DNA from 3 places in the Alteromonas sp. G5_S2_22_S1 genome. Region 1 is predicted to be linked to each of the others. Evidence: predicted binding sites of a transcription regulator. Region 1 holds the regulator's gene; each other region holds the start of a gene.
The links. Region 1 encodes FliA, which starts transcription of late flagellar genes. Its sites were predicted from a motif close to CTAAAGNTNNNNNNNNNNNNGCCGATA; they were not measured.
Positions count from the first base shown of each region.

Region 1 (10,326 bases):
CATGATAGCCTTTACCGCCGAAATGCCGTCCATTACGGGCATTTCCACATCCATTGTTATGACATCAGGTTTAAGTGCCTCTGCTTTTTCTAAGGCATCGCGCCCGTTTCTTGCTTCCCCAACAACTTCAAGCTCTCTATCATCGTCGAGTATTTCTTTTACTCGACGACGATAAAATGTCGAGTCGTCCACCACTAGGACTTTAAAGACCATGGATTATTATTCCTATTAATTCATCGCCTTACTTGATGGGTTTACGCGCGTACCGTTTTAGCAGGCTCGGAACATCTAAAATAAGTGCAATCCCGCCATCTGAAGTAATGGTTGCTCCCGCCATACCCGGCGTGCCTTGAAGCAAAGCATCAAGAGGTTTGATTACCACTTCTTCTTGACCTATTAGCGCGTCTACGACGAATCCAACTTGTTGTGTACCAATTTGTACTACAACCACGTGCCCTTTTTCTCTATTAATATCTTTAGGGCCACGAATTAGCCATTCGCCAAGGAAGAACAACGGAATTGCCTTTGAACGAACTATCATTGTTAGTTGGCCATCAACCGTGTTGGTCTTTTTGATGTCCATGTTTATTATTTCGTTCACCGCACCTAATGGTAACGCAAAGGTCTGTTTTCCTACAACAATCATTAACGTAGGCAAAATAGCTAAGGTTAGAGGCACTTTTATTTCTAACCTGGTCCCTTTTCCTAACTGAGAATCAATGTTTACGGTACCGTTTAGCTGGTTAATTTTGGTTTTAACCACGTCCATACCGACACCACGACCAGAAATATCGCTGATCTCTGTCTTCGTTGAGAAGCCCGGTGCAAAGATTAGATTGAACGCCTCAACGTCTGACATACGCGCTGCCGCATCTGCATCGAGAACGCCACGGCTAATGGCAATTTCCTTGAGCTTTTCGGCATCCATCCCTTTACCATCGTCTTCGATGGTAAGTAAAATATGATCGCCCTCTTGGGAAGCAGATAATTTAACCGTTCCCATACGAGGCTTACCTGAAGCGGCGCGATCATCAGGCATTTCAATACCGTGATCGACCGAATTTCGAACCAAGTGAACTAATGGGTCTGCCAGAGCTTCTACTAAATTTTTATCTAAATCAGTGTCTTCACCAACAAGCTCTAAAGTAATCTCTTTCTTCAAGCTTCGCGCTAGGTCACGTACAACACGGGGGAAGCGGCCGAAAACCTTTTTAATAGGCTGCATGCGGGTTTTCATCACCGCACCTTGGAGGTCGCCAGTCACTACATCTAAGTTCGCAATGGCTTTCGACATGCTTTCGTCGTTGCTGTTTATGCCTAAGCTGATTAGCCTATTTCTTACCAATACTAGCTCGCCCACCATGTTCATAATTTGGTCTAGACGCTTAGTGTCGACCCGCACCGTGGTTTCAGCCGGTGGGGCTGCGGCAGCTGCCTTTTTATCATCTTTCTTAGGCGCTGGGCTAGCCGCTTTGGGTTTCGCGGTTGAGCCTGGCTTAGATGGTGCGGCTGAATTTGACGTAGGCGCAGCTTTAACAGGTGCTGCTTGTTTAGCCTTCTGAACAGCTTCAGTCGCCGCTTTATCTACTGGTGGCTCAGGTGAAATAGGCGCTGTGCTTTGTTGCGTAGGGCCTTGACCTGAACCATGCAGCTGATCAAGAAGTGCTTCGAACTCATCGTCAGTAATTTCTTCATCGCTGCTTGAGTTCGATGGTGCGGGCGCTACCGGTGCTTTAGGTTCAGAGGCAGGAGCAGCGCTAGTTGCGAACTGGCCTTTGCCGTGTAAATCGTCGAGAAGCGCTTCAAATTCTTCGTCGGTGATATCGTCGCTATCGCCGCCAGCGGTCGGTGTCGTGGGTGCTGAAAGTGATGCTGGCGCGACTGATGGCTTACTTGCTGAAGAAGATTGACCTGGCGCATTTGAACCATGAAGTTCATCGAGTAACGCTTCGAATTCATCTTCGGTTATTTCGTCAATACCACCGTCGCTTGTGCCGCTAGGCACTTGCGCTGTAGGTTCTTCAATGACAAGTTCAGGCTCCGCAACAACTGACTCAGGTGCAGTGGCTGACTCTTCAGAGGCGCCAAAAATGTTTTCATCTGGCGTTTCCGGGCGACTTAATTTGTGCAATAAGTCGACAAGGTGTGCATCTGCAGGTTCGAGTGGATCGCGAGCTTTAACCCGCTCAAACATCTCTACCACCACGTCAGTGGCCTGCAAAATAATATCCATCAGTTCTGGGGTTAGGGTTCTTTGTCCATTGCGCATTACGTCAAAAACGTTTTCTGCACCGTGACAAATTTCTACTAACTCTGTGAGCGAAAGAAAGCCCGCTCCACCTTTAACTGTGTGATATCCACGGAAAATTGCATTCAGCAAATCCGCATCTTCAGGATTGTTCTCAAGATCAACGAGCTGTTCTTGTAATTGTTCAAGTATCTCTCCAGCCTCAACCAGAAAGTCCTGTAATATATCCTCGTCAACATCAAACGACATGCGCCCGCTCCCCTAAAAACCTAAGCTAGACAGAAGATCATCTACGTCATCTTGGCCAGAAACGACATCATCGCGTTTCTCGGCGTCAATAATTGGGCCTTCTGCCTCTACACCATCAACCTTATCGGCCTTAATGCTAGATGGTTTAGTTTGTTCTTCACCTTCGCGCTCGCCAAACATGGTTAGCATATTAACTAAGCTATCTTCTACCTCTTTTACAAGGTCGATAACGCGACGGATAACTTGACCCGTTAAGTCTTGATAGCCTTGAGCCATCAATACTTCGGTAAGTAACTGTGTAAGTTTAGCTGACTGAAGCGAACCGTCTTCCAATAATTCGTCTAAATCTGCACATAACGCTTTGAACTCGCCCAACTCGATTTGGCGGTTCATGAGCTTTTTCCACTCAGGCATCACTTTTTCGATACGCACCGACAGCATTTCCGCTATCGGCATACTCGCTTCCACAGCGTCCATTGTAGTATTAGCTGCTTTTTCGGTTTCTTCAATTACGTAGGTTAGGCGGGATTGTGCATCGGGAATATCGTCGGTAGCTAAGTTTTTGATGCGGTCGTCAATTTGAAAATTATTTAACGCGTCATGGAGTTGACGCGTTAACTTTCCTACTTCAGCAAATAGCTCAACGTTTTCCTTCATTGAGGCAGCTTCAAGTAGAGCGTTAGCAGACGCGTTGTCACCTTCTTCCAGATAGGTGACAAGCTGTTTGGCCTCTTCTAACGAAATTGGAACGTTTACATTCGTTGTCATCCAGTAAACCTCATTTATCTGGTGAGCGTCTGGATCAACCTAAACGTTCGAAAATTTTATCTAATTTTTCTTTTAAAGTTGCAGCGGTGAATGGTTTAACGACATAGCCGTTAACGCCCGCTTGTGCAGCGGCAACAATTTGCTCTTTTTTCGCTTCTGCAGTTACCATTAGTACAGGTAAATGCTTAAGTTTGTCGTCGGCTCTTATTGCGCGCAGCAAATCGATACCTTGCATTCCTGGCATGTTCCAATCGGTAACAACGAAATCAAAATCACCTTGCTGCAGCATAGGCAATGCAGTGCTTCCGTCATCCGCTTCCTGGATGTTAGAAAAACCTAAATCTTTAAGCAGGTTTTTGATGATACGTCTCATGGTTGAAAAATCGTCAACCACAAGAATTTTCATGCTTTTGTCCAAAATAGCCTCCAATGAGGGGTTAATTGTTATTAATTTCTATTCTTCGTCAGCTTGCCACGACTTCATTCGTGATTTGAGTTTTAACATGGCCTGACTGTGAATTTGGCTGACTCTTGACTCACTAACATCAAGAACTTCGCCAATTTCTCTTAAGTTCAGTTCTTCATCATAGTACAGTGAAAGAACAATTGCTTCTCGTTCAGGTAATGTCGTAATGGCATGGGCAAGCGCTTTTTGAAACGCGCCTTGCATTAAATCTTCAAGCGGCGCATCACTACCTCTACTCTGCTCAGTAGTAATTACATCTTCCGACACACCTAAATCTTCAATACCTACCAGCTTTCCCGCATTAACCTCATTAAGCATTTGGTGATAATCCTGCAAGCTTACATTAAGCTTATCAGCAATATCAGAATCTCTCGCATCGCGGCCTGTTTCGCTCTCTACCTGCGAAATAGCCTCGGTAATAGCACGTCCATTTCTATGCACTGAACGCGGGGTCCAATCGCCTTTACGTATCTCATCTAGCATAGCACCACGAATGCGAATGCCTGCGAAAGTTTCAAAGCTCGCGCCTTTCGACCCGTCGAAGTTACGCGCAGCTTCTAGCAAGCCAATCATACCCGACTGGATCAGGTCATCAACAAGAACACTGGCCGGCAATCGCGCCATCAAGTGATGCGCAATGCGCTTAACCAATGACGCATGTCGTTCGACTAACTGCGATTTATCGGTTTGTTGACGATAAGCGGCTGCCTTGCTGTTCAACGCTGACTTCCTACTGCTTTTTCTGCAACGAGTTGTTCAATAAAAAACTCTAGGTGACCGCCCGGTTGTGCCGGAATGGGCCACGTAAGGGCTCTACTCGCAAGCTGAGTAATAGCAACAGCGGCGGGAGAACCCGGATACGCATCAACAATAGCCGTTTGTTTTCTCACGGCTTTGCGGATATTCTCATCAAAAGGTACGGTTGCCACTAATTCTAGTGCAACATCTAAAAAACGCCCTGTCACTTTGCTTAATTTGCTAAATAATTCCTGACCTTCCCGTACATCGCGAACCATATTCGCCACAACTTTAAAGCGAAATACACCGTGCTCACGATTAAGAATCTTTATTAAGGCATAGGCGTCAGTTAACGAGGTGGGCTCATCGCAAACCACGACCATGATGTCTTGAGAAGCTTTTGAAAAACTCAACACCATGTCTGAAATACCGGCCGCGGTATCTACGATAAGTACATCGATTTGCGAACGCAATTCACTAAAGGCTCTGATAAGACCCGCGTGCTGCGTTGGCGATAATTCTGCCATTGATTGCGTGCCAGAGGTGGCAGGCGCAATTTTAATACCATGGGGGCCGGTGACTAACACTTCATCAAGTGTGCACTCGCCAGATAGCACGTGGGAAAGGTTTTTCTCAACCCGTAAACCTAGCATTACGTCTACGTTCGCCAGCCCGAGGTCGGCGTCGAGAACCATAACTCGCTTACCCTGCTTCGCCATAGCGATAGCGGTGTTTAGCGTAATATTTGTTTTACCTACGCCACCTTTACCTCCGGTGACGGCGATAACTTTGATTAACCGTGATTGCTTCATTTTTCTTAAGCTACTCGCTTGGTCGTCAATCATACTGCTTATGCTGTTTTAATTGCGTTGTTGCCACTAGTATGATTCAAACCGTACTTTTTATAAAGCTTTGCAGCGGCAGAAACTAAAGATTTCGCCTCCGCAATCTTAATGTCTTCAGGTACTTTCTGACCGTCGGTGACATAACTAACCGGCAGTTGATATTCTACTGCAGCGCTCAATACCTCTCCTAAAGAGTAGCATTCATCTAACTTTGTGAAAATACAGCCACTTAGTTCGATATCATCATAAGCCTTAATAATGCGCTGTAGGGCAGGATATTGTGTATTAGCCTGCGCTACCAAATATTTTTTAACTTTAGGCATTTGACCATTATCAAACTGCTTAATCTGTTTAATTAAACGGCTATCCCGTTGGCTAAATCCTGCCGTATCAATCAATACTAGACGCTTATGACGAAGTTGGAATAATAAATCCGCAAGTTCTTCACTAGTCTGCGCTTTTCTCACCGTACAGCCAATAATTTTTCCGTATGTCGCGAGCTGCTCATAGGCCGCAATTCTATACGTATCTATGGTAATCATTGCTACTGACTCTGCACCGTACTTTTGTGCATAGCGAGCAGCTAGTTTTGCAACCGTCGTTGTTTTACCTGTGCCCGTCGGTCCGACTAAGGCAACTGCACCTTGCGCACTAAGTATATCGTTTCCTGTCACATTTATGCGATTAGCCAATAGGTTAAGAAGATAAACCCATGCGTCTCGTTCATTATAGTGTGCTGGTGTATAGCTAATTAACTGACTGGCAAGTGCACTGCTTAACCCCATATCCGTTAGGCGGGTAATCAAGTATTGATGTACCGGTTTTTGACGCTTGTTTTTTGCTTCCATCAAGTCTGCAACCTGATATTGTAAAACATCGCGCAACGACGCTAACTCTTCTTTAATTTGCGCCAATTCTGCAGATTGAGAGACGGGTGCCTCGTCTAAGCTTGACGCTTGGTGGTCAGGAAACGTTGTTGCTCTACCTTCGTCTTGTGCAAGGTGCTGGCTTTCTACGTCATCAATAAAGGCTTCTGAGAAATCAAGGTGTGACGCAATTTCGTTGGCATGTCTCGCATTTGCAGACATAGGCTGATTATGGTTGGCTGAATGCGACTGCGATGCTGAAGCATTACTTGATGAAGGCGCACTACCGCCGTGCTGCTTTTCTAACAGAGCTTTTAAACTGTCGGGGCCATCATCACCGATAATCTCACTTAAGCTAGGCACGGCTTTTTGACCTGATGCTTTAGGGGTTGCTTTAGGCGATGTTTTAGGAGTGAAGAGTTTTGCTTCAGGCTCTTTATCATAGGCAGCAACAAGCTCAATGCCATCGGCAACTTTGCGGTTCGACATGATCACTGCATCACTGCCTAATTCAGCTTTAACTTGGCTTAACGCCTCACGCATATCTTTGCCGAAGAAACGTCTAATTTTCATTGCAACCTCTCCAATCACCCAGTGTCAGATTATTGACCGACCGAACTGACTATTTTTATTTGTTTGTCGTCAGGCACTTCTTGGTAAGAAAGCACATGGAGCCCAACAACCGAATACTTTAAGAAGCGAGACAGAACGGGTCGCAGCATGCCAGAGGTTAGGAGTACTGCAGGCTCTCCTTCTAACTCTTGCTGCTGACTGGCTTGCTGCAATGATTTTTGCAGCTTGTCTGCCAAACCTGGTTCGATACCAGCGCCATCTTCGCCACCTGCTTGAAGTGACTGGTGCAACATCTGTTCCAACTCTGGCGCCAAGGTTATGACAGGTATCTCTTTTGCCCCTTGGGTAATTTCTTGGACAATAAGACGTTTAAGCGCAATACGAACGGCAGAGACCAATACATCCGGGTCTTGGCTGCGAGTGCCGTATTCACTTAAGGTTTGAACAATAGTGCGCATATCGCGAATAGGCACGCCCTCAAATAGTAGGGTTTGAAGCACTTTTACCACCGTGCTTAGCGGCAAGATATCTGGTACTAAACCTTCCACCAATTTAGGGTGCTGCTTAGCCAGCATATCGAGTAACTGCTGCGCTTCTTCGTGACCAAGTAGCTGATAAGCATTGTTAGTTAACAACTGGCTGAGGTGGGTAGCCACAACGGTAGCTGCATCAACAACGGTGTACCCCAAGGTTTGCGCGTGTTCTCGTTTATTCGGCTTGATCCACACCGCATCTAAACCAAACGCAGGGTCTTTGGTGGCGCGACCTTCTAATTTGCCGAAGACCTGCCCGGGGTTGATAGCCAACTCTTCATCATGACTGATAACAGAGTCGCCAATGGTGACGCCAAGCATAGCAATGGTGTAGGTATTAGGCTCTAAATCTAAATTATCGCGAATGTGTACTGGGGGAATAAGAAAACCAAGTTCTTGGGAGAGCTTTTTACGCACCCCTTTTATGCGCGTCAACAATTCGCCACCTTGAGATTTATCAACCAGTGGTATTAATCGATAGCCGACCTCCAACCCGATAGTATCAACCTGCTGAACGTCATCCCACCCCAGCTCTTTAACCTCTGGCGCCACCGTGTCGTCTTTCATCACATTATCAGGGACCGACGGTGCCGCAGCCTTTTTCTTTTGCTGAACTGTCTGCCAATAGGCAACGCCCGCAATTAAAAACGAGAACCCTAAAAATGCAATGTGGGGCATACCTGGAATAATACCCATCACAAATAGCACGCCCGATGCAATATAAAGCGCTTGTGTGTTGCCTAATTGTCCGCGGATCTCTTTACCCATTTCTTGGGTTTCGTTTTCACGAGTAACAATTATCGCGGTCGCTACAGAAAGCAGAAGTGAAGGTATTTGAGCAACCAGCCCATCACCGATAGTAAGGATGGTATAAATTTCAATAGCACTACCAAAATTCAAATCGTGCTGGATCATGCCGATGAATAACCCGCCGACGATATTAATCAACATAATGAAAAGACCGGCGACCGCGTCACCCTTTACGAATTTTGACGCACCGTCCATCGAGCCGTAAAAATCGGCTTCTGCGGTGATTTCTTCTCGGCGCTGACGGGCTTGGTCTTGGTCGATATAGCCGGCGTTCAAGTCGGCATCAATTGCCATCTGCTTACCTGGCATGGCGTCCAAAGTAAAGCGAGCACTTACTTCAGATATACGCCCGGCACCCGCGGTAACCACTTTGAAGTTAATAATTAGAAGAATAGCAAAAACAACAATACCCACCGCATAGTTACCACCGATAACCACTGCTCCAAAGGCCTCGATAACCTTACCTGCAGCATCCCCCCCTTCGTGCCCATAAAGCAGAACAACACGGGTAGACGCTACGTTCAATGCCAGTCTCAGTACTGTAGCGATAAGCAACACAAGCGGGAAAATACCGAAATCGACAGGTTTTTGTGTGAGTACTGCCACCAAAATTATGACCAGAGACAAGGCAATATTAAAACTAAACAGCACATCTAATAAGAACGGCGGCATAGGTAAAATAACCATGCCCATTATGGCTAAGAGGACGATAGGCGCGCCTAAACCACTGGTGAAATTTTGCAGCTGATTTTTATCGAAACGCTGAAGATAACCGGATAACTGCATTGCGTATTGTCTCTCTATCAGAAAATTGACGCTTAATTCTATTCTGATAGGCGGGTTTCAACATACGTGCCAGCTTTAGCAAACACCTTCTGCAGCAGCACTAACTGCCTAAATTAACGGCATTTCTTATTTTAACAACCGTCCATTTTCCCGCATCTTTTTCATGCTAACTTGGCGGGGAAGGCTGTGTTATCGGCGATACTCGGGAGGGATGGGCAGATCCCGTTTCAATGGCTTGGGACGTTTACCTTTACCTGCTCTGTGAGCTTTAAGCTGATACACGTGGGCGAGAACTTGCGCTACCGCCATAAACAAGGCGTTGGGTATTTCATCATCCACTTCTGTGGAATAGAAGATTGCCCGCGCTAACATAGGAGAAGGAATGAGCGGAACATCATTCGCTGTGGCTATTTTTCTGATATGCATGGCCAACTCATCGGCGCCTTTTGCGACAACCACAGGTGCCCTAATTCCTTTTTCATCGTATTTAATGGCCACTGAAAAATGGGTAGGGTTAGTCACCACGACATCAGCTTGAGGGACTTCTTGCATCATTCTTTTCGTTGCAGACTGATACTGCAATCGACGGATACGCCCTTTAACCATGGGGTCGCCTTCAGCATTTTTCCTTTCGTCTTTCACCTCCTGCTTGGTCATCTTCATTTCTTTGTTGTGCTTATACATTTGATAAGGCACATCGATGAGCGCGATGGGGATCATGCCACATACTAGAATGAGAAAAGCCCATTTAAGTATGTCCATAGCGTGAAACAGGTTGCCCGGATAAAGCTCCATATCTAAATGCAGCGCTTCATCTTCAAAGAACAGCAGCGCGCCAATGGCCATGCCGATAATAACCACTACTTTTGCAATAGACTTAAGAAGCTCAACTAAGCCATTGGTGCCAAACATGCGTTTGAAGCCTTGAATCGGGCTCATTTTAGAGCCTTTAGGCTTTGCCCCTTCCCACGTAAAGTTAAAACCGCCAAGGGCAATAGAGCCGTAGATCCCTGCAATCATTGCGACAACCATATATAGCAGTACGGCAGGGCCCACTGCTGAAAATGCCTCGCCCCACGCGCCAAACATGTGGGTGATATCATAGGTTTCATCACGAGATAAAATGAACATTCTGCGGGTAAGTTTAAATACCGACTCCGCTATCCAGCCACCAACAAATAGAAACATGACGGCACTGACTATTAACACCAAGGTGGTAGATAGTTCACGGGAACGGGCTAGCTGCCCTTTTTTTCGGGCATCATCGAGTTTCTTCCCCGTGGGGTCTTCTGTTTTTTCGCTTGAATCTGCCATGCTCGAGTCTGTTCTTCTCTGTTACGAGTTTACTCACCTAACCTGATCGCAGTCATACCATATTCTGCGAACGACGCGTATTGCTTGTCTAAGGACAAATATTCAATAATTCACACATAAACTGTTCAGC
Region 1 covers NZ_JBQKUJ010000003.1:308,980-319,305, forward strand. The annotation lists gene ACTRWF_RS05715 (protein-glutamate methylesterase/protein-glutamine glutaminase) at 1-213, opposite strand, end outside; gene ACTRWF_RS05720 (chemotaxis protein CheA) at 242-2,497, opposite strand; gene ACTRWF_RS05725 (protein phosphatase CheZ) at 2,510-3,265, opposite strand; gene cheY (chemotaxis response regulator CheY) at 3,300-3,683, opposite strand; gene ACTRWF_RS05735 (RNA polymerase sigma factor FliA) at 3,720-4,451, opposite strand; gene ACTRWF_RS05740 (MinD/ParA family protein) at 4,448-5,314, opposite strand; gene flhF (flagellar biosynthesis protein FlhF) at 5,320-6,753, opposite strand; gene flhA (flagellar biosynthesis protein FlhA) at 6,783-8,882, opposite strand; gene flhB (flagellar biosynthesis protein FlhB) at 9,072-10,196, opposite strand; gene fliR (flagellar biosynthetic protein FliR) at 10,285-10,326, opposite strand, start outside.

Region 2 (10,326 bases), on a different contig from region 1:
GAAGCGATTGAGCTCGCTAAGGCATTCGGTGCCGAAGAGAGCCATAAGTTCATTAATGGTGCACTGGATAAAGCAGTGCGCACGTTGCGCAAAGATGAGCGCGACTAACCTTACCATGGCGGCATGGATTGCCGCTGAAAGGGTTTAAAAATTACTGTGAAAGAATTTGATCTTATCGGCCGCTATTTTTCAAACTGCGGCCACAAACGCAAAGACGTTGTTATAGGTATTGGTGATGACTGTGCTGTAACAACGGTTCCTGAAAACCAACAACTCGCCGTTACTACTGATACCCTTGTTGCAGGCGTGCATTTTTTAAAAGATGCGCCAGCGAAATCTGTGGCATACAAAACAGTAGCGGTTAACTTAAGTGATTTGGCTGCAATGGGGGCGGAGCCCGCATGGATAAGCCTGTCACTGTCGCTTCCAGAAGTAGATGAAGCTTGGCTTGATGATTTTGTTGCGGGCCTTTATGAGCTTACCCAGTATTATTCGGTGCAGTTAATCGGCGGTGATACGGTAAAAGGCCCTATGGCAATGACGATTACCGCGCAAGGCTTTATACCACCGGGTTCAGAGCTGACGCGAAGCGGTGCAAAGCCGGGTGACTGGCTTTATGTTACCGGTACGTTAGGCGACGCTGGTGCTGGCTTAGATATTCTACAAAATAAGCTAAGTGTCTCAGGCGAAGCAAAAGAGGTGTTAATTAATCGTCATTACTTTCCAACTCCCCGAGTTGCAGTGGGTACAGCTATTCGTCGTATTGCCACATCATGTATCGATATATCTGATGGCTTGATATCAGATTTAGGTCATATTTTAAAAGCGTCTAATTGTGGCGCAAATGTTCACGTAGAGCGCTTGCCACTTTCTCGGGCGTTAACTAGCGCCGTGTCGCCTGAACAGGCTATCGAATATGCGCTATCTGCTGGAGATGATTACGAGTTGATTTTTACGGTAAGCGAAGAGCAACACGGCAGCCTGGAAACGTCTTTGGCAAGTACAAACGTAAAAGCAACGTGTATCGGGCAATTAACCGGTCACAACGGCAAACTCTCATTACTTAAAAATAATGAGAAGTATACGCCTGTCGCTGCGGCGGGTTACGAGCATAGCTTTTAAGTACAATCGATTAATTAGACGTGAGACAAAGGAATTTACATGCAGGCTGAATTTCGCGCTAGAGTGAGTATGAAAAATCCGGTCCATTTTCTAGCGTTGGGCTTTGGTAGCGGGCTAATTCCTTTTATGCCTGGGACGTTTGGCTCTCTAGCTGCATTGCCTTTGCTTATCGCCTGTAGCCAAGTATCCATTGTTTCATTTATCGCGCTTACGCTAATATTCTCAGTTGTGGGCATTTACCTTTGCGGTAAGACGGCTGACGATATGCAGGTCCACGACCATGGCTCTATCGTGTGGGATGAAATAGCGGGCATGTTCGTCACGTTTCTATTTGTACCAATTACCGCATCATCCTTGCTGGTTGGTTTTATTCTATTTAGGCTTTTCGATATTTTAAAGCCTTGGCCGATAGGCGTTATTGATAAGCGCTTACACGGTGGTACAGGCATAATGCTAGACGATTTACTGGCTGGCGCCATGGCATGCGGTTGCCTACATTTGCTAATGGTGTTCTGGCCAGCAGCTTTAGCCTTGTTTTAATGCGTTAACATAAAGCTTAAGGTTTAGCGCCTAAGACGTGTAGTAAGCAAAGAAGATATATCCGAGAATTTCTCACAAAAAGCCCGCATGTTTGCGGGCTTTTTCGTGTTTAATTGATGTGGCTCTAACGCTGTTATCCTATTAGCGATTTTGCCGCAGCAATAATACCTTCAGCATCTAAGCCGTGCTCTTTGTACATTTCCTGTTGTGTACCTTGCAGGATAAAGCTGTCCGGTAAGCCAAGCATTTTCACAGCTTTTAATACACCGTTTTGCTGTAAATGCTCTAGTACAGCGCTGCCAGCACCGCCCATAATACAGCCGTCTTCTAAGGTTATAAGTGCGCTGTGTTCGTTGGCTGCTTTTAAAACAGCGTCGCCATCCAATGGCTTGATAAAGCGCATGTCGATAACCGTAGCGTCAATAGCCACTGCTGCTTCAAGTGCATAGGGCAATAAACAGCCGAAGTTCAAAATAGCAACGCTTTCAGATTTATCTTTCGCGGTTTCTCGACAGGTACGTGATTTACCAATCTCAAGCGCTGTCATGGCTTCATCTGGCGTAACCCCCATGCCTGCCCCGCGAGGGTACCGTACCGCCGCTGGCTTTTGAAGCTTGTGACCAGTGTAGAGCATTTGACGACATTCGTTTTCGTCTGAAGGTGCCATCACGACCATGTTTGGAATACAGCGAAGGAAAGCAATATCAAACGCGCCTTGGTGAGTAGGGCCATCGGCGCCAACTATGCCGGCTCTGTCTATGGCAAATAATACCGGTAAGTCTTGAATTGCCACATCGTGGATAAGCTGATCGTAAGCGCGCTGAAGGAACGATGAATAAATCGCAACAACCGCATTCATACCGTCTTTGGCAAGACCGGCGCCAAAGGTCACTGCATGCTGTTCGGCAATGGCAACATCGAAGTATTGTTCAGGAAAACGCTGAGAAAACTCAACCATGCCTGAGCCTTCACGCATAGCAGGCGTCACCGCCATAAGCTTAGGGTCTTGTGCTGCCATATCACACAGCCACTGGCCAAAAATAGCCGAGTAGGTGGGTGCAGAAGGCTTAGACTTAGGCAGTGCATTGTCTGCTGGGTTGAATTTTGGCACTGCGTGAAATTTTATCGGGTCTTCTTCTGCAACGGCGTAGCCTTTACCTTTTTTGGTGACCACGTGTAACAGCTGCGGGCCATCGAAGTTACGCATGTTGCGAAGGGTATCTACAACAGCATTGACGTCGTGACCGTCAATAGGACCTATATAGTTAAAGCCCAGCTCTTCGAAGATAGTACCAGGCACGACCATGCCTTTAAGGTGCTCTTCTGCACGGCTGGCAAACTCTTTAATAGGCGGTACGTTACTAAGCAGTTTTTTACCGCCATCGCGAATGGAGTTGAAAAAGTTTCCTGTCAGCAAACGCGCTAGGTGGCTATTCAGTGCACCTACGTTCTCAGAGATAGACATTTCGTTGTCGTTGAGCACCACCACCATATCTTTTTTGATATCGCCTGCATGGTTAAGTGCTTCAAACGCCATACCCGCTGTCATCGCGCCATCGCCAATGACCGATACCACTTTTCTGTCTTTACCTTCCTTTTCTGCCGCTACCGCCATGCCGAGCGCAGCGCTAATCGATGTAGACGAGTGGCCAACAGCAAAGGTGTCGTATTCACTTTCCGGCGGCCACGGAAACGGATGTAAACCGTTTTTCTGGCGAATGGTACTCATGCGCTCAGCACGGCCGGTCAAAATTTTGTGTGGATAGGCTTGATGGCCCACGTCCCACAACAAACGGTCAAAGGGGGTGTTGTATACATAGTGCAGTGCGACAGTAAGCTCTACTGTGCCTAAACCTGAGGCAAAGTGCCCGCTGGTTTGACTTACGCTATTAAGTAAGTACTCACGTAATTCATCGGCGAGCTCGCGTAATTTGTCTTGAGGCAGCTGCCTCAACTTATCAGGTGTTTGCGCAAGCGCAAGCGTTGGGTAATGTTGGAGATCTAAACTCATGTACTTATTATCTTTTTCAACATGGCGCGTGGCTAATGGTCGCGTTTTACCAAAAGCTCGCTAAACGCAATTAAACTGTCTGTATTGTAGGGCAAACGCGCCAATGCTTGAAGTGCATTATCATGAAGCATTTCTAATTCACGCTTGGCGCCTTCCATACCAAGTTTGGCCGGAAATGTATTTTTCCCTAACGCTTCGTCAGACCCTGCGGGTTTCCCTAATTTTTCGCTGCTGCCAACCACATCCAAGATGTCATCTTGAACTTGAAACGCCAACCCGATATCTGCAGCGTAAGCCATCAAATCAACTTTTGCCTCTGGCAATAAATCTTCACTTACTATAGCCACCATTTCAACACAGGCGCGCAGTAAAGCCCCGGTTTTCAACTTGTGCAGCCGTTTTAATTCATCAAGAGAAATACTTTCGCCAGTACTGGCCAAATCGATGGCTTGACCGCCACACATGCCCACATAGCCGGCACTTTTAGCTAACACAGATAATAGCTGAGGGCGTTTGGCTTCAGCGTAGGTGCTCAACGGTGCATCGGCTAATACGGTAAATGCAAGTGCTTGTAATGCATCACCTGCCAATATCGCTGTTGCTTCATCGAAGGCGATGTGACAGGTAGGCATACCGCGACGCAAGTCATCATCATCCATGGCCGGTAAGTCGTCATGAACGAGAGAATAGGCATGTACGCATTCAATGGCCATACTAATAGCCATTTGGTCCGTTTTAGGGACGTCTAGCGTATTTCCTACAACTTGCACTAGCAGCGGACGCATGCGTTTGCCACCAGCAAGCAGCGCGTGACGCATAGCGTCTTTCAGGCGCGGTGCGTAATCCGGTAGTTCATCAATCAGAGTAAGAAGAGATGCATCAGTTTGCTGTTTAACTTGCTGATGCAAAGCAGAAAAATTCATAGGTTGCCTGTAATGTAAAAATGAACAAATTAGGGTTGTTCACTTTCAGGTAGAGTGTGAAGGGTGTCTTCGCCTTGTTCACTAAGCAATATCTTTACTTTTTGTTCGGCGTTTTCAAGAGATTGTTGACCTTGACGAGAGAGGGCAATGCCTCGTTCGAACTTTTCTAGTGCTTTATTTAGCGGCAGATCACCGTTTTCCATTTCGTTAACGATGGCTTCTAACTCTGATAACGTTTCTTCGAAAGACGCGGATACTTTTTCTGTCGTCATAAAAACACTCATTTTAATGGCCAAAATACGTATACCGCGCACATTAACCGAGGGTTGCACAGGGGTCAAATGGTTTGTCTCTATATCGCCCATATCACCGGTATATCGCTTTTTTTTCATGCAGTACAAAAAGCAGTATTTAACCATTTTGTGCTATATTCCATGCTACTGCTAGGTGTCTTTTTTCTTTAGCGTGCTAACGTAACGCTAGAATAAACGCTTTAGGCATATAAACACGATAATGAAATAGGGTTATAGAAGGTGTAGCTAGCGTATTTAACGCCACCTACACTTCATAAAAAACAAATAAATGTGATATTTTTCAATAATGTCGTTTTAGTATTTCTATCTATTGCCGATAGAATATTGTACATCAACAGCACTGACTGCGCATAAATGGGGAAGAGTGAGTGGATTTAGCAACCGTCATAGGTATGTTGGGCGCCATTGGTTTCATAGTTATGGCTATGATCTTAGGCGGCAGCTTGGGCATGTTCATCGACGTCCAGTCAATACTTATCGTATTCGGGGGGACCTTATTCGTTGTTTTGTCACAATTTACGTTAGGTCAGTTCTTTGGCGCAGGTAAAATTGCAGGCAAGGCCTTCATGTTCAAAATTGAATCGCCTGAAGAGCTTATTGAGAAAATTGTTGAAATGGCAGATGCCGCGCGAAAAGGTGGCTTCCTTGCGCTAGAAGAGGCGGAAATTTCAAACGAATTTATGCAAAAAGGCGTCGATATGCTGGTCGACGGCCATGATATTGAAGTAGTCAGAGAGACTCTCGCTAAAGATATTTCGATGACTTCCGAACGCCATGATTTTGGTGCTTCATTTTTCAAAGGCATGGGTGATATTGCACCGGCAATGGGAATGATTGGTACACTGATCGGCTTGGTAGCCATGCTCTCTAATATGGATGACCCAAAAGCAATTGGGCCCGCGATGGCGGTTGCACTACTTACCACGCTTTACGGAGCTTTCTTCGCCAATGTTATATGTTTGCCAATTGCGTTTAAATTGTCAGTGCGCGCTGGCGAGGAAAAGCTAAACCAGAGCCTTGTTCTTGACGGAATAGTCGGTATCGCAGATGGTCAGAACCCTCGGGTGATAGAGGGAGTACTAAAGAATTACCTTGCGGCGAGTAAACGCGGAAGCGCAGAGGAAGAGTAATGGCTGAAGAAGAATGCCCAAAATGCCCCCCCGAGGGGCTGCCAGCTTGGATGGGAACCTTCGCTGACTTGATGTCATTGCTTATGTGCTTTTTCGTACTTCTGCTCTCATTTTCTGAAATGGACGTACTTAAGTTTAAACAGATAGCGGGCTCAATGAAGTTCGCTTTCGGCGTACAGAACAAAATTGAAGTAAAGGATATTCCCAAGGGAACAAGCGTTATTGCTATGGAATTCCGTCCGGGTAAACCTGATCCTACGCCTATTGAATCTATTCAGCAGCAAACCAATGAAATGACACAACAGATGCTAGAGTTCCAAGCCGGAAACGAGGACTCAGCGGGCGGTCGTCAGAAGCAGCGCGGCGAACAGCGGGGCGGTCAATCGCAACAAACCGCAACCCAGTCGTCCTCTTCGGCAGAACAAAGCACTGATCAGTCGCAAATGGCTGAATTGATGAAGAAAGTGGCGCAACAGTTAGAAAAACAAATTTTAGATGGCTCAGTTGAAATGGAGTCGCTAGGTCAGCAGCTTACAATTCGAATTCGAGAGAACGGTTCGTTTTCAGCGGGCTCAGCTTTCTTACAGCCGCAGTTTCAGCCCGTTTTAAGAAAAATCGGTACGCTACTCGCAGATGTGCCGGGAGAAATTGAAATTTCAGGGCACAGCGATGGTCAGCATATTGCCAATGAGCTATATCGCTCAAACTGGGACTTATCTTCACAACGTGCAGTTGCCGTGGCAGAAGCCATGCGTACAGCCCCCGGCTTTGATGAAAGCCGCATGTCGGTAGTAGGAAAAGCCGATACTGCCCCTATCGTGGAAAACGCAACCACATCCGCCGACAGGGCGAAAAATCGTCGGGTTGAAATAAACATTAATCAGGGTAAGCCAATGATATCTAAACCGATATCAGTGGTGGATGAGTAGGCGTTAGTGCGTGGTGTCGTTACTTGGTATGAATAAGAGTTGAATATAAACAACAGCGGCGCTGAATTCAGCGCCGCTTTATTGTTTTGCTGTACTAAACAAGCAACTGCACTAAACCCGAGCGAGTTCTTCTCTACAGTGTGGCTTAGAAATGACAAGCTGAACCGTGCTAATCGTTCTTTCTAAAAAACCGCCTTCACAGTATTTTAGATAGTAGGTCCACATACGCATGAAGCGCTCATCGTAGCCGTCGTTTAATAATTCGTCTTTAGCGGATATGAACGCCTCATACCAATGATTTAGCGTTTTCGCGTAGTCAACGCCAATGTCGTGAAGGTCACGAATCATCATATTGGTATACTTTTTAATATGCGCATTTAATTGATACTGAGACGGTAAAAAACCGCCGGGGAATATGTATTTTTGAATGAAATCTACGCTGTCTGCGTAGCTATCGTAGCGTCTGTCATCAATAGTGATGGATTGAAGGAGCATCAGACCATCGTCTTTTAAAAGCGATGAACACTTTTCAAAGAAGTTGCCTAAGTATTGTTTACCCACGGCCTCTATCATTTCGATAGACACAAGTTTGTCGTATTTTCCTTCCAACAAACGATAATCTTTTTTGAGCAGAGTAACCTTGTCGTCCAGCCCCTCCTTCGCAATCCAGTTCTTTGCCCAGGCATGCTGCTCTTCTGATATGGTAGTGGTGGTAACCTTACATCCATAATGCTTAGCGGCATAAACGGCAAGGCCGCCCCACCCAGTGCCGATTTCGACAAGATGGTCGCTCTCATTTAACTGCAACTTATCGCAAATGGCTTTTAGCTTATAATTTTGCGCTTCATTTAATGATGCATTTGGGTCGGGGTAAATCGCCGACGAATACATCATGGTAGGGTCTAAAAAACGGGTATATAGCTTATTGCCTAAATCGTAGTGGGCTTCAATATTTCTTTTAGCTTGGTCTGTGGTGTTTCGACGAGCAAAATGTTGAAGCTTATTAACAGGCATGGTGAGCCACTTAAATTTATTCTCCCACTCATCAAGAGTAGGCAAGTTTCTGGCAAAAATTCTCACTACTGCCGTTACGTCATCGCTGTCCCATAAGTCATCCATGTAGGCTTCGCCTGCGCCAACACTGCCTCCAAGCAAAAGACGACGGTAGGCCTTAACATCTTTGATATTTACCGTTGCCCGTAAATCGTCATTTTCTGTTCCAAACTTGGCGATATCGTCGCCATTTTCTTGAATAGTTAAGCTACCAAAAGGCAGTTGCTTTAAGCATTGTAAGAATAAGCTTCTACATGCTTTATCTACAAAAGAGACCTCTGAAGTGGTCATGAGTACAGATTCACCGAAAGACATTATTATTGTTCCTGACTTTTTTTTGGGTGTGTATACAGCGGCGTTCGTTTAAGCAGCAATTTAAGCGCATGCCAATAAATTCCGGCCATAGTTTTTAGTGTCATACTGGGTATACGTTTAAGTGCTGTAGATAGATTCGCATTATCTAAAGTAAATTTTGTTAAGTTAATGCCAGCGCTAAATTCTTTGTCCTCTCTTACGCAGTCCATCGCAAGAGAAAGTCTCGTTGAGGGTTGGGAGATTGACCATTGGTAAGTCATGTCCATTGGGTTAAACGGGGAAACGTGGAAAGCTTTAGGGGTATCGTCCTGTGTTGCTAGATTTACCAGATAATGGTGTCGCTCGTTCCATGGCGTGTTGCTTACCTCGGCTAATAAATGAGTGAACGTACCTTCTTTATTGCGTAAATAATAGAAATTGACGGGGCTGAAATATAGCCCCCACATGCGAAGTTGTCCAAGCATGAATACGTCGCCTTCAAGGCGCGTCCCGCCATTTAACTCACTCATCCTGTCAAGCACTGCTTGGTTCAGGGGTATTGATGGGGCGCCTAAATAGTCTTCACGCTTAAAACGCACTCTGGCTTTCTTTTTTGCTGAAAAGTGCTTAAGCGTATTTGATAAGGTTTCGAGTTCGCCGCGCTCTAGCTTTAGCCAAAACAAATAGATATCGTAGTCGAACTTGTGCTGAGTGGGCATAAAACGCTGATGGTAAACTTTACCCTTATAAATTGCGCTTTCAATCACAAGGTTTCACCAAAGCGTTCGCAAACATCCAGCGCGCTTTTTACACCGTCTTCATGAAAGCCGTTGTACCAATAAGCCCCGCAAAAATGAAGGTTATCGACACCGCAAATTTCGTTTCTTCTTTGCTGAGCCTTAACCATGCTGGCGCTGAACTGCGGGTGGGCGTATTGATAGCTCCCCAATATACTGGCGCGGTCAATTTCTGGCGTATTATTCAGTGTTACACAGTAGGTGTTTTTAGCTTCTAACCGCTGAAGAATGTTCATGTCGTAGGTCACAGATGCCGGGCGTTGCTCTTCTGTTGCATCTTCTTTTAGCCGGTAATTCCAGCTAGCCCATGCAAGCTTTCTTTTAGGAAGCTGAGAAACGTCTTTGTGCATAACGACATCGTTATCCGCGTAAGGAATACTGCCGAGTATCTCTTTATGAAGTGCTGAAGGGGCCTCAAGCATCTTTAATGCCTGATCACTGTGGCACGCGAAGACAACGTGGTCATAGCTTAAACGTTCACCGTTAGCGTCGGTGACTTCCCATGAATCTGTCATCTTTGCAACAGATACCACGGCCGATGATAATTTTATTTTCGATTTGAAGGGCGCTATCAAAGGAGGGATGTACTGGCTAGACCCACCTTTTATTGTGTACCACTGCGGGCGGTCGGTAATATTGAGCAAGCCGTGGTTATTGAAAAACTGTAAGAAAAAAGTCAGCGGAAACTTACGGGTTTGCTCCAAGCTGCTAGACCAAATAGCCGCGCACATAGGTAAAATGTAATAGCGTGCAAAGTCATCGCTAAGGCCTAATTCTTTGATAATGTCTTCAAGGGTAAGGGATGAAGTGTCGCGCTTTTCTGCAACCATGGCCTTACACGCTTTATTAAATGTAAGGATGTCTTTAACAATGCGCCAAAACTTCGGCCTCAAAATGTTGCGCCGTTGCGCAAACAAGCTGTTTAAATTATTGCCGTTGTACTCAAGGTTGGCCTTTTTGCTCATCACAGAGAAACTCATTTCTGTGGGCTGGTACGGTACATTAAGCTGTGTCATCAGCTTTATGAAATTAGGGTAGGTCCAGTCGTTAAAAACGATAAAACCCGTATCGATATTGTGTTCTTCACCCTCATCAATAATTGTTTTCGTAGCTGTATGGCCTCCAATATAGTCATTGGCTTCGTAAACGGTGATGTTATGCTGTTTATTTAAAAGGTGAGCGCAGGTAAGCCCTGAAATTCCTGTACCTATAA
Region 2 covers NZ_JBQKUJ010000020.1:17,135-27,460, reverse strand. The annotation lists gene nusB (transcription antitermination factor NusB) at 1-108, shown strand, start outside; gene thiL (thiamine-phosphate kinase) at 157-1,122, shown strand; gene ACTRWF_RS17155 (phosphatidylglycerophosphatase A family protein) at 1,162-1,662, shown strand; gene dxs (1-deoxy-D-xylulose-5-phosphate synthase) at 1,796-3,673, opposite strand; gene ACTRWF_RS17145 (farnesyl diphosphate synthase) at 3,706-4,596, opposite strand; gene xseB (exodeoxyribonuclease VII small subunit) at 4,626-4,868, opposite strand; gene pomA (flagellar motor protein PomA) at 5,279-6,040, shown strand; gene ACTRWF_RS17130 (flagellar motor protein MotB) at 6,040-6,969, shown strand; gene ACTRWF_RS17125 (class I SAM-dependent methyltransferase) at 7,081-8,337, opposite strand; gene ACTRWF_RS17120 (DUF1365 domain-containing protein) at 8,340-9,083, opposite strand; gene ACTRWF_RS17115 (NAD(P)/FAD-dependent oxidoreductase) at 9,080-10,326, opposite strand, start outside.
Region 2: a site for FliA is predicted at 5,203-5,229, ahead of pomA (flagellar motor protein PomA). Genes of this name have one in related genera too.

Region 3 (10,326 bases), on a different contig from region 1:
CCATTCAAAAACTCAAGACTAGCTTGGTAGCGCAATCCGTTGTCTAAAAATCGGTTTCTTTCCGCTTGTACTTCTACCGTGTTTCCGTCTCCGGTATCAGGCTGAGTAGGTATGCGGTACTGCATGTCAAAGTTTGCCGCTAGTGACGAAGGATTGCCGCTTAAGTGGCGATCATTTGTCCGCACTAGACCTGAAGAAGCCCGGCTTGATGAGCTGCTTGATGCCTCATGCATTGCCGACTGCATCGCTTTATTAAAGTCGATGTCTCTCGCTTTGTAGCCTGGCGTATTTGCGTTTGCTAGATTCCCTGAAATAACTTCCATACGCTCTGTGCGTATCTTGAGCGCCGACTCGTTAAAGCCAACCAGTTTATCTAGGTTAATAGCCATAACATGACCTCTGACATACTTATAAACATTTCATGGTGACAATTTGACGGAATTAAGATGTGACGGTTTCCGTTAAATGTCGTCTATGAAAATAGTTAGCAAGGCAGATGCCATAATGAGTTTTTGACGGAGGTTTTTTAAATAGTGGTCGACCTGATCGATAAAAAATTATTATTTATCAGACCGATAAGTGAGATCATTTTTTCTGGTAGTAGAGGCCAGGGTGGCACTTCACCATATTATATGTATCGCTTGCCGCGCTGATAGACTCAGAAGCGCCAAGGAAAAGTATGCCTTCAGACTGCAGTTGTCCGGCAATTTGTTGCAGTATGCGCTGCTTGATGTCTGCTGAAAAATAAATGAGCACGTTGCGGCAGAAAACGATGTCAAAGCGGCCAAGGGCGGCATAGCTTGAAAGAAGGTTAAGGCTTCTGAAGTTTACCATTCGGCGAACATCAGGCTTTATCTGCATCAAACCGCTTTCATTTTTTTGAAAAAATGCTTGTCGTCGTTGGGGCGATAAACCCCGAGCCAACGACAGCTCGTCATAGATGCCCGATTCGCACTTTTGCAACATTTCAGAGGACAAGTCAGTGGCAACAATTTCAACCCCCGCACGCAAAGCGCCGGGACGCTGACGCTGATACTCAAGTACAGACATAGCGATGGAGTATGGCTCTTGACCGGAAGAGCATGCTGCGCTCCAAATCCGTATCTTTTGGTTCTTTGCCGATAACTTAGGAAGCAGGTCTTTAACAAGAAGGTCAAAAGGATAGTTGTCGCGAAACCAAAGGGTCTCATTGGTCGTCATTGCATCTATAACGCTTTGAAGTAAAGATCTGTCAAAACCTCGTACAACGACATCAATCAGTTCGTCAGCCGACTCGTATTTATATTTGAAGAGCAAAGAAGCCAAGCGGCTGCGCACTAGATATTGTTTATTATCACCTAGTACTATACCGCACTGCTTTTCTAAGAATTCTCTGAACTTCAGGTAACTTGCTGGCGAAACGTCTTTATTAGCCAATCCTATATTGCTCCGTTATTCGCACTCTGTCATTAGCCATTTTTGTACTGCGGTCGCAAGCTCATCAGGATGAAATTTTGCGATAAAGTCATCAGCGCCGACTTTCTGTACCATTGCTTGGTTAAATACACCACTAAGTGAAGTGTGGAGCACGACGTGAAGCTTCTGCAATTCCGGCGTATTTTTTATTTCCGCCGTCAGCGTATAACCATCCATTTCCGGCATCTCAATATCAGACACTAAAACCCCAACACGGTTAGTTACATCGCCATACTCTTCAGCGATTTCTTTCAACCGTTTCAAAGCCTCTAAGCCGTTTTTCGCAAGCTCAATTTCAAGGCCAAGCGACGTTAATGCTTTTTTAACCTGATTTCGAGCCACTGAAGAATCATCTGCAATAAAGATAATCTTATTTTCTTGGCCCTCTGTGGTTAAGCCTTCAGCTACCTCAGTACTTACTTCTGCATTAAGCGGCGAAATTTCATTGAGAATTTTTTCTACATCAAGGATCTCAATCAATTCATTTTCAACTTCAGTAACCGCGGTTAAGTAACTTGCTCGCCCCGTACCTTGTGGAGGAGGCATAATTGCGTCCCAGTTGGTATTTATAATACGTTCCACAGCGCCCACTAAGAACCCCTGCACCGAACGATTGTATTCTGCGATAACGATAAAGGCATTAGAAAGGTCCTCAATCCGTCGGCCTCTCGTTGCCATGCTTAAGTCGATAACTGAAATAGTTTGCCCACGAATATGTGCCACCCCCCGCACCAGAGGATTGAGTTTTGGCATAGCGGTTAGCGGAGGACATTGCAGCACTTCCCGCACTTTAAAAACATTGATCCCAAAGCGTTGGCGGCCGTTCAGTCTAAACAGCAACAGCTCCAAGCGATTCTGCCCAACAAGCTGCGTGCGCTGGTTTACTGAATCTAAAATCCCCGACATAGGTCACCTCTAAATAATACTGGGCATGATCATTGCCTCTCATAGTAAAGATAGACAATATCACTAAAATTTTGCAGGTCAAACGACAGAAAAATGACACTTAATATCATTTTTGTTTTTGTAATTGCCAATTATTACAGCGTTGATAAGCCTGCGTTGAGACTAGCGCCTATTGACCTTACTGTACGCTTTGCAATTAAATCCAATGCGGATTTACACTGGTGTTACTAAGCATAGTCAATAACTCGTAAACTGAACACGAAAAGTCACTATGAAACCAAATAACGCTACAATGCACCAATCACTTACTCGCTTACTTCTATGCGTGGTACTTAGTGTGATTTCAATAAGTTGCTTAGCGGCAATGACTAATCACGTACGCGTAGAAGAAGGCGCAAAGCAATATTTGCTCTCTCAACTTACTGATAATGCGCAGGATACTAGCATTGATGTGGCTATTGTGAAGATAGACGATAGGATAAATATTCCAGATTGCCCCACCGGTTTTCAGTATAATGCTTCGCAAGAAGCGCTAAGTCAGTCGTATATATCGGTGCGCGTTAGCTGTCAAAATAATGAATGGTATTTGTTTACCAGCGGCCAAGTTACACGCACAAAAGAAATCGTTGTTACCCAAGGAGCCGTCAGTCCTGGCACGGTTCTTACTTCTTCTAATTTAACACTGGCAAAAGTTGACGTTAGACGATTGCGGCATACCGCATTTACCGATTTAGAAGCCCTTATTGGCGCTAGAATGAAGCGCCGAGTAACTAACGGACAAGCAATACAATCGAATATGCTATGCTTTGTCTGCAAAGGCGATAGAATTACTATTACTGCTGAGGTAGCTGGCATGGAAGTTAAGACTGCCGGTATTGCGCAACAAGACGGCGTCGTGGGTGATAATATTAAGGTTTTAAACGCAAGCAGCAGAAAAGCAGTAATCGCTAGAGTCGCAAGCCCTGAAGAAGTCGTGATACACTTGTAATTGAGGCAGTAAATATCTACTTTTTTGTGCATAATTTGGCTAAAGAAATAAGCGTAAAGGCCGATATACTTTACAGAGGCAAAAAAGTAGTGAGGACTTATTATGGCTATTAATAATATAAACAATGGGTTACCTAAAACACCCGTTGATAATGGGAAGGTTGCGCAACAAAACCAGACGCAGCAGTCTCAGCAACAGGCTTCGGCACAAACCGCGCAGACGGCTCCAGCGCCACGTCAAGACTCAGTGTCGCTGACTCAATCTGCACAGCAGCTAAATCAAGTGCAGAAAAAAGGAACTGAAGCGCCTGTTAATCAAGACAAAGTAGATCGTTTAAAGAAAGCGATTCAAAGTGGCGAATATAAAGTGAATCCAGAAGTGCTCGCTAACAAAATAGCGAAACTTGAAGGTGAAATTTTCGGTACCAAATAAAAATAATCAAGTGAATAGTAGAGCGTAAGAGTGACTGAACAAAACAGCCCATTATCCCAAGCAATAGCTAAGCAAGTAGAGCAACTCTCTACACTTGTTGCCTTGCTTGAGAAGGAGCTTCAGCTTATAAGCTCTCGTGACGCTGAATCGTTAATGAAAGTACTAGACGAAAAAACGCAGCTACTTACGTCCATTCAGACACTTGATAGTGATATTGAACGTACTCTTGCCGGCTCTGCCTCATTGTCCCAATACGATGAAGATTTAATGGAGCAAGCAAAGCGTCTACTTGACGATTGCAAGTACCGCACACAAGTCAATCAAAAAGCCGTGGAGCAAGGACAGCTACGCCTCACACACCTGCGGAATTTGATGATGGAAGTGCGTGCGAAAGAGTCGCTTACTTATGATAAGAAGGGAAAGCCAAAAGGCGGAACCTTAGGTTCTGGCGTCAGCGCTTAGGCCCTATATACCAAGGTAGCCTGCGCTCCTTTATATCGCCCCATTCCTAATAGTATTTTACGTCTTTGACTCTTCTTGGCTTCGCGGTAGACAAATAAATATCATAAACTTGCTGCATATCTAAAGAGAGTTCTGTCACGTAGGTGTCCTCCCCTACCGGATAAGTTTTGACGACTTCAGCGCCTCTTATCACGCCTTCAACTGAGGCTCGCAACGATTCCGACTCTACAACAAGATGGGAAACTGATTGGCTGCCTTCAATTTTTTGTCCATAAACTTGTTCTGTGAGTTCTCTGTATGCATCTAATTTTGACGCTTTCATTGCCATTATCAATTTCATACTATCACTTTCACCTCGCTGAGATGAAATCGGCGCATAGCCAATGGCCTTCAGAACGGGATAACTTTCTGGCTCAACCGTCTCCCACTCGACATGTTTATCAATAATGCCACAGCCACTTATACTGAGAGCGAAACCGAGAATGGAAGACTGAATAAGCACTTTCGATTTTTTCAATTTATTCAAGCACATGAATCTAAACCTCAATTTGCATCAATAACAGGTTACTGACGGCTTAACTATTTGTTAGCTTCTATTAGATACGCTATGACAACGCTCGATGGCCTGTTTGACCTAACGCCTAATTTTTCGGTATTCACCGATTCGCCTGCCTACATCAGGCACGCATTTACTCGCTGATATAGCCCAAAGAAAGCAAGATGTGCGCCCATTTTAACTTATTATAGAAAACCCACATCACTTGGCACTTTTTTCGCATAGTTCGTTGTATTAATCTGGCGCATAGACTGAGCAACAATAGGAGTGTGTGGTGCAACGCATAAGCAGAACAACTCTGGCGAAATTTTTTAATATTGCTGTGGCGGTAGTTTGCCTATTAGTTTTTTTTATTGGGCAAGCGCATGCCGCGTGGTATGAGGCCACGGGGCAAGCAGTTGTGCTAGATGGTAATAAAGAAGCAGCTAAACGCACGGCCACGCAAGAAGCGTTAAAACAAGCAATGCTGTTTGCCGGCGCTTCAGTGCACAGTGTTGCCAAACTCACCAATGGATTGCTTAAAAACGAAGAAATGACAATCCGCTCTACCGGCGAAGTTAATCAGCTTGAGCTAGTTAACGAAACCTTTAACGGTGAGGTGATTACCGTGCGTGTCCGTGCCGACATTTTTCCTAAAGGTAAGACGTGCGATGCACAGCTTGATGAGAAACACTTCGCCACTACACACTTTAGAATTAGAAATAGAGGCCATTTGACCCATGGCAATATGCCTAATTTCGACAAAGCTTTCACTCAGCGACTCGTAGAGGCAATGAAAGCTCAAACCAACAACCTTAGCATTACTTATGTTGCACCTCATACGGCAAAATTTGACAGCCGGTTTACCGCAGAGAATATACGCACCCTATCGGCCCAAAGTAACACTCAGTTTGTGATTATTGGTGTTATCGACGATTTAAGTATGGGCCCAAAAGATACCCCGTCTGTGTTTACACCGTGGCGTGATAGTACACCAGAGCGCGCGTTCTCAATGTCACTTGAGGTTTATGATGGAATAAATGGGGGTCTGCTTTATACCTCGTCGTATAGAAACCAAGAAGAATGGACGTTTGACAGATTCGAAGATGTTGATGAGTTTTCGTCAACCTTTTGGCAGTCCCGCTATGGTCAAGCCATTGACGTAAGCATCAGCGAGGCAATAGAAGATATCAAAGAATCCACTGCTTGCCAGCCTATAACAGGTAGGGTAATTAGCGTTGCGAACAACAAAATTTCAATTTCTTTAGGGAGAGATAATGGCATTTCTGAGAAAGATGAACTATATCTTTATCAAGCTAAAGAAGTAATAGATAACCTTGGCAGGACGTACCTTCAGTATGCTGTCTACCCTGGCACGTTTATTGTCGACCGTGCCTTTGGCAATTCATCAACGGTGGTAAACACAGGTACAGGCGTTATCGCGAACATCCAAGAAAACGATTTTGTAGTAAAAAAATAACCTCTAACAAATAAATCCCCTAGCAAATTCATGGTTGGTTTATCAGCATAGCCGTGCTATATCTATAACAACGTATAACAATCAATACTTAAGTTTAATGTTCGTCCTAGTAACCTCATTTATACTTTAGTCTAAAAATAATCAAAAACCATGACCCTTTCCCTATTTGCGTCGCACTGCTTAGCTTTCGTAGCTCTGCTACTAGCTGGCCAGCAAATCAAGGATCACTATATTATCGAGTTTCCAAAACTCGAACAGGAAGTTAAAGAAAAATTTGGAGCAGATTATGTTTTGAAGTACGTGAGTCTACCGCCACGCGTTTCCCAGATGAATTTAAAGATTTTTGTAACACGCTAAAAGCCAAAGATTGCATGATTGGCCTTAAGCGCGTTGGCGAGTCTTTCTCTCAATTATTAAACGTACAAGAGATGGGCTTAGATTATGTGAAGATTGATTCTGCTTTTATGGCGGACATCGACTTTAATCCCGCCAATCACGCATTTATCAGAGGCTTCTGCTCGTTAGCTCACACCTTTGGTATTAATGTATACGCTGATGGCGTTAAACGTGCTGATCACCAAGATTTATTTATCGAGCTTGGTATTGACGGGGTGGTTTCTCATATTGAGGTTATAGAGCATCTTTTAGATGACTAAACTCACCTAAGCGAAGCAGCAGACTAATTCTGTCTTTAGCTTGGAATTTGTTGAGCAGCGTACCGACATATTCTTTGACGGTACGCTCGGTGATACCGAGTTCCCGCGCTATTTCCTTATTACTAAGCCCATCTAGGATACAGCTTAATACATCCCTTTCTCTGTTTGTTAGGCTTTTAAGGGTTGGTAGTATTCGCTTCGTTTGGAGGTTTGAAGCAACGTTTGACGTCGTAACAGACAATAACTCGTTAGGTAGCCACATGCCTCCGGCTTCTATAACGCGAGCAACCGATGCTAATAAAGATTCAGCGCCAAGGGCATGGCAATACGCTCTTGCTCCTAGCACCAGCGCTGTCTGCATTTCTAAACGATCATACTTGTAGGTAAGTAATACCACCTGAGAAACTTTCTGTTTTGCGGCGATAAGTTGCTGGCGCCAGTCGTCGTCGGTAGCTAATATCCAGATGCAGTCACTTTCCTTACACTCAATACTGGTAACGGTATTATATTTTGTCCATGAGTACTGAGTTAGCGCGCCTTGTAAATCTTTTTCGGCAATAAAATGTCTCATTTAACGCTCCCTCAGCGCAGAGGCTGTTACGTTGAACAATGGCGATAATATATAATTAAGCACGGTTTTCTTCCCCGTCAATATATCAACCTGAACTATCATCCCCGGCAAAATGTCGAGGGATTCATCTGCTATGCTCCTTTTTGTTTCCAATCTTACTAAGTAGTAAGTTTCATCTTTATCATTAGTAATAGCATCGGCACTAATATGTTGTACTTCTGCTGACATGCCACCATAAATGGTAAAATCGTAAGCGCTGAACTTAAGAATAGCTGGCTGGCCTTGTCGAATAAACGCGATGTCTTTCGGCGAAACTTTGGCTTCTACGATAAGTTGGTCATCCTGGGGTACAAGTTCAACCACGGCACTACCTGGCGTTATAACACCGCCAACCGTATTGATGAGTAACCGCTGAACCGTGCCGTTAATGGGTGATCTGATATCAGCTTGTGATACCACATCCTCTAAGCTGGTTTGGGATTGCTGCAAAGTAGCCATCTCGCCGGTAGCATCAGTAAGCTCTTGATTCCAACGATTTACCAATCTTAATCGGCTTTCTTCCTTTTTTATGATTTCTTCTTCGATGGCATTAAGTCCGCGTTCGATGGCCACCTTAGACTTCGTGATATTGCCTTCAAGTTCTACCACTTGTCGCTCTAACCTGAGAATTTCGATTTCCGAAACGGCACCTGAAGCAAGCAGCGGCTTTGTAACGGATAACTCTTTTCTCGTTAGAGACAGTACATTTTGATATTGGGAAAGGTTTGCACGTTCCTCTTCCACATCTTGGCGGCGCTGCATAATACGTGAATCTGAGCCAGCGGCTACTTCGTCAAGCTCCGCCAGATTCGAGTTATAAAGCTTGCGCTCGTTTTCGACAATGCTGGGGGCCTGCTCTTGCAACTCTTTATTAAACCTCAGCGCCTTACCTTGAGTAAGCGCCGATAGCCTTTGCACTTTTGCTGCAAGCGCAGCGAATTGTGTGGTGTTCTCTTCAAGACTGGATAGAAATCGCGTCGGGTCAACCTTAAGCAGGACTTGCCCCGCTTTTACGGTTTGCCCCTCTGTCACTAAAATGTCTTGAACGATTCCACCGTCATACGATTGCAGCACCTGTAGCTGTTGAGACGGTATAACCTTCCCATCGCCTTTTGCCACCTCGTCAATTTCGGCAAAATACGACCAAACCACTAAAAGAAAAAGTACGATGGATACGAGGTACAATAGCCCCTTTGCCTTTACTGGCGTTTGCATAATCCGTGACCACTCGGCTTCTAACACCCAATCTTGCCCCGGAGGTGGCGCAAGCCACCCGCGCATTAATCGTTGAAGCCAGTCTTTTTTCTCACCACCACTTTTTAAAATCATGGTGCCCTCTTAAGTGTTTGACTTGGCTTTCTAAATTGCACAAGTACGTCTTCCTTTTTACCATCTGCAATGACTTTTCCGTTTTCAACCACAATCACCCGTTCTACAAGGTCAAGTAAGGTCGTACGATGGGTATTTATAATAAGTGTTTTACCCGCGGTAGCGGCTTTTATGGTCTCTTTCATTTGCGCTTCGTTAGTCGAGTCCATCGCTGAGGTAGGTTCGTCCATAATGTATATAGATGGATCGCGAACAAGCGCCCTTGCCATAGCGACCGCTTGTCGCTGTCCGCCCGAGAGTAGAGAGCCTCGCTCGCCAACTATTTGCTCTACCCCATTCGCGCTACTATTGACCAATTTTGCTAAACCACATTGGCTTAATATTTCCCAGAAATCACTATCATCCATGTTCAAGTTTTCAGGCATGATATTGTCTTTAAGCGTTCCATAAAAAAGGCTCACTTCTTGGGGAACATAACCAATTTGCTTGCGCAACAGCGTGGGATCGTATTATTGTAAATCGATACCATCCATCAAGAGTTGCCCCGATTCAGGCCGATAAAAACCCATAATAAGTTTATTGAGTGTAGATTTACCGCAGCCATTTTTTCCTAAAATGGCAACATGCTCTCCTTGTTTAATAGAGAAGTTAATGTCTTTAAGTGCAAGTACATTTTCATCGGGATATTTAAAGCAGAGTTGGTTTGCATCTATATTGCCTTTCAGTACAACGTTGCTCTTAATCTGCTTATTACTGCCCGATTCACTAGGCATTGCCATAATTTCATCAAGGGCATTTTTGGCGGTTTCCGCGTGATGGAACTGGGCTAACAACGATGCGGCTTGTGAAACAGGCCCCATCGCGCGGCTAGATAGAAGATAAGCGGCAATCAAACCACCTTGCGTAATCACGCCTTCGATAATTAAATAGACGCCAGTTAAAATAATGACCACGCCTACCGACTGTTGAATCCAAAGTGCGGCGTTATTTACCGACATGGAAACTAAGCGAAGCTTCGCATTAACTTTAGCAAGAAATATGGTCTGTTTTTCCCACGCGCTCTGGTTTCGACTTTGATAACCAAATGCTTTTATGTCTTCCAAAGACGTTACGCTTTCAGTAACAAGCGAGCTCTTACGCGAGCTTATTTCCATCGATTCTTCAGACAACGAGCGCATGACTCGCTGTGCTTTCATTGCGTATAGAAATAAGAGAGTAGCGCCAATAAGCATTGGGATAATCAAGTAGATATCGATCATTGCAATGATAACGACAAATAAAAGTCCGAAGGGCAGATCCACTAAAGCAACCAGCGTTACCGAACCAAAAAACTGCCTGATACTTTCAAAAGACTGTAAGCTGTTGATAAACGCACCGCTCTTAGCAGGTTTATTCGCTAAGTTTATCGATAGCACTTTTTCCATGATTTTTGCAGAAAGGGTTACGTCTAAACGGCTTGCCGCTAGCTCAACA
Region 3 covers NZ_JBQKUJ010000002.1:451,718-462,043, reverse strand. The annotation lists gene flgB (flagellar basal body rod protein FlgB) at 1-389, opposite strand, end outside; gene ACTRWF_RS04245 (CheR family methyltransferase) at 586-1,416, opposite strand; gene ACTRWF_RS04240 (chemotaxis protein CheV) at 1,432-2,361, opposite strand; gene flgA (flagellar basal body P-ring formation chaperone FlgA) at 2,633-3,349, shown strand; gene flgM (flagellar biosynthesis anti-sigma factor FlgM) at 3,452-3,781, shown strand; gene flgN (flagellar export chaperone FlgN) at 3,812-4,243, shown strand; gene ACTRWF_RS04220 (LPP20 family lipoprotein) at 4,290-4,775, opposite strand; gene ACTRWF_RS04215 (flagellar assembly protein T N-terminal domain-containing protein) at 5,074-6,258, shown strand; gene ACTRWF_RS04210 (EAL domain-containing protein) at 6,531-6,914, shown strand; gene ACTRWF_RS04205 (response regulator transcription factor) at 6,889-7,485, opposite strand; gene ACTRWF_RS04200 (HlyD family type I secretion periplasmic adaptor subunit) at 7,486-8,853, opposite strand; partial or broken gene ACTRWF_RS04195 (type I secretion system permease/ATPase) at 8,850-10,326, opposite strand, start outside.
Region 3: a site for FliA is predicted at 3,389-3,415, ahead of flgM (flagellar biosynthesis anti-sigma factor FlgM). Genes of this name have one in related genera too.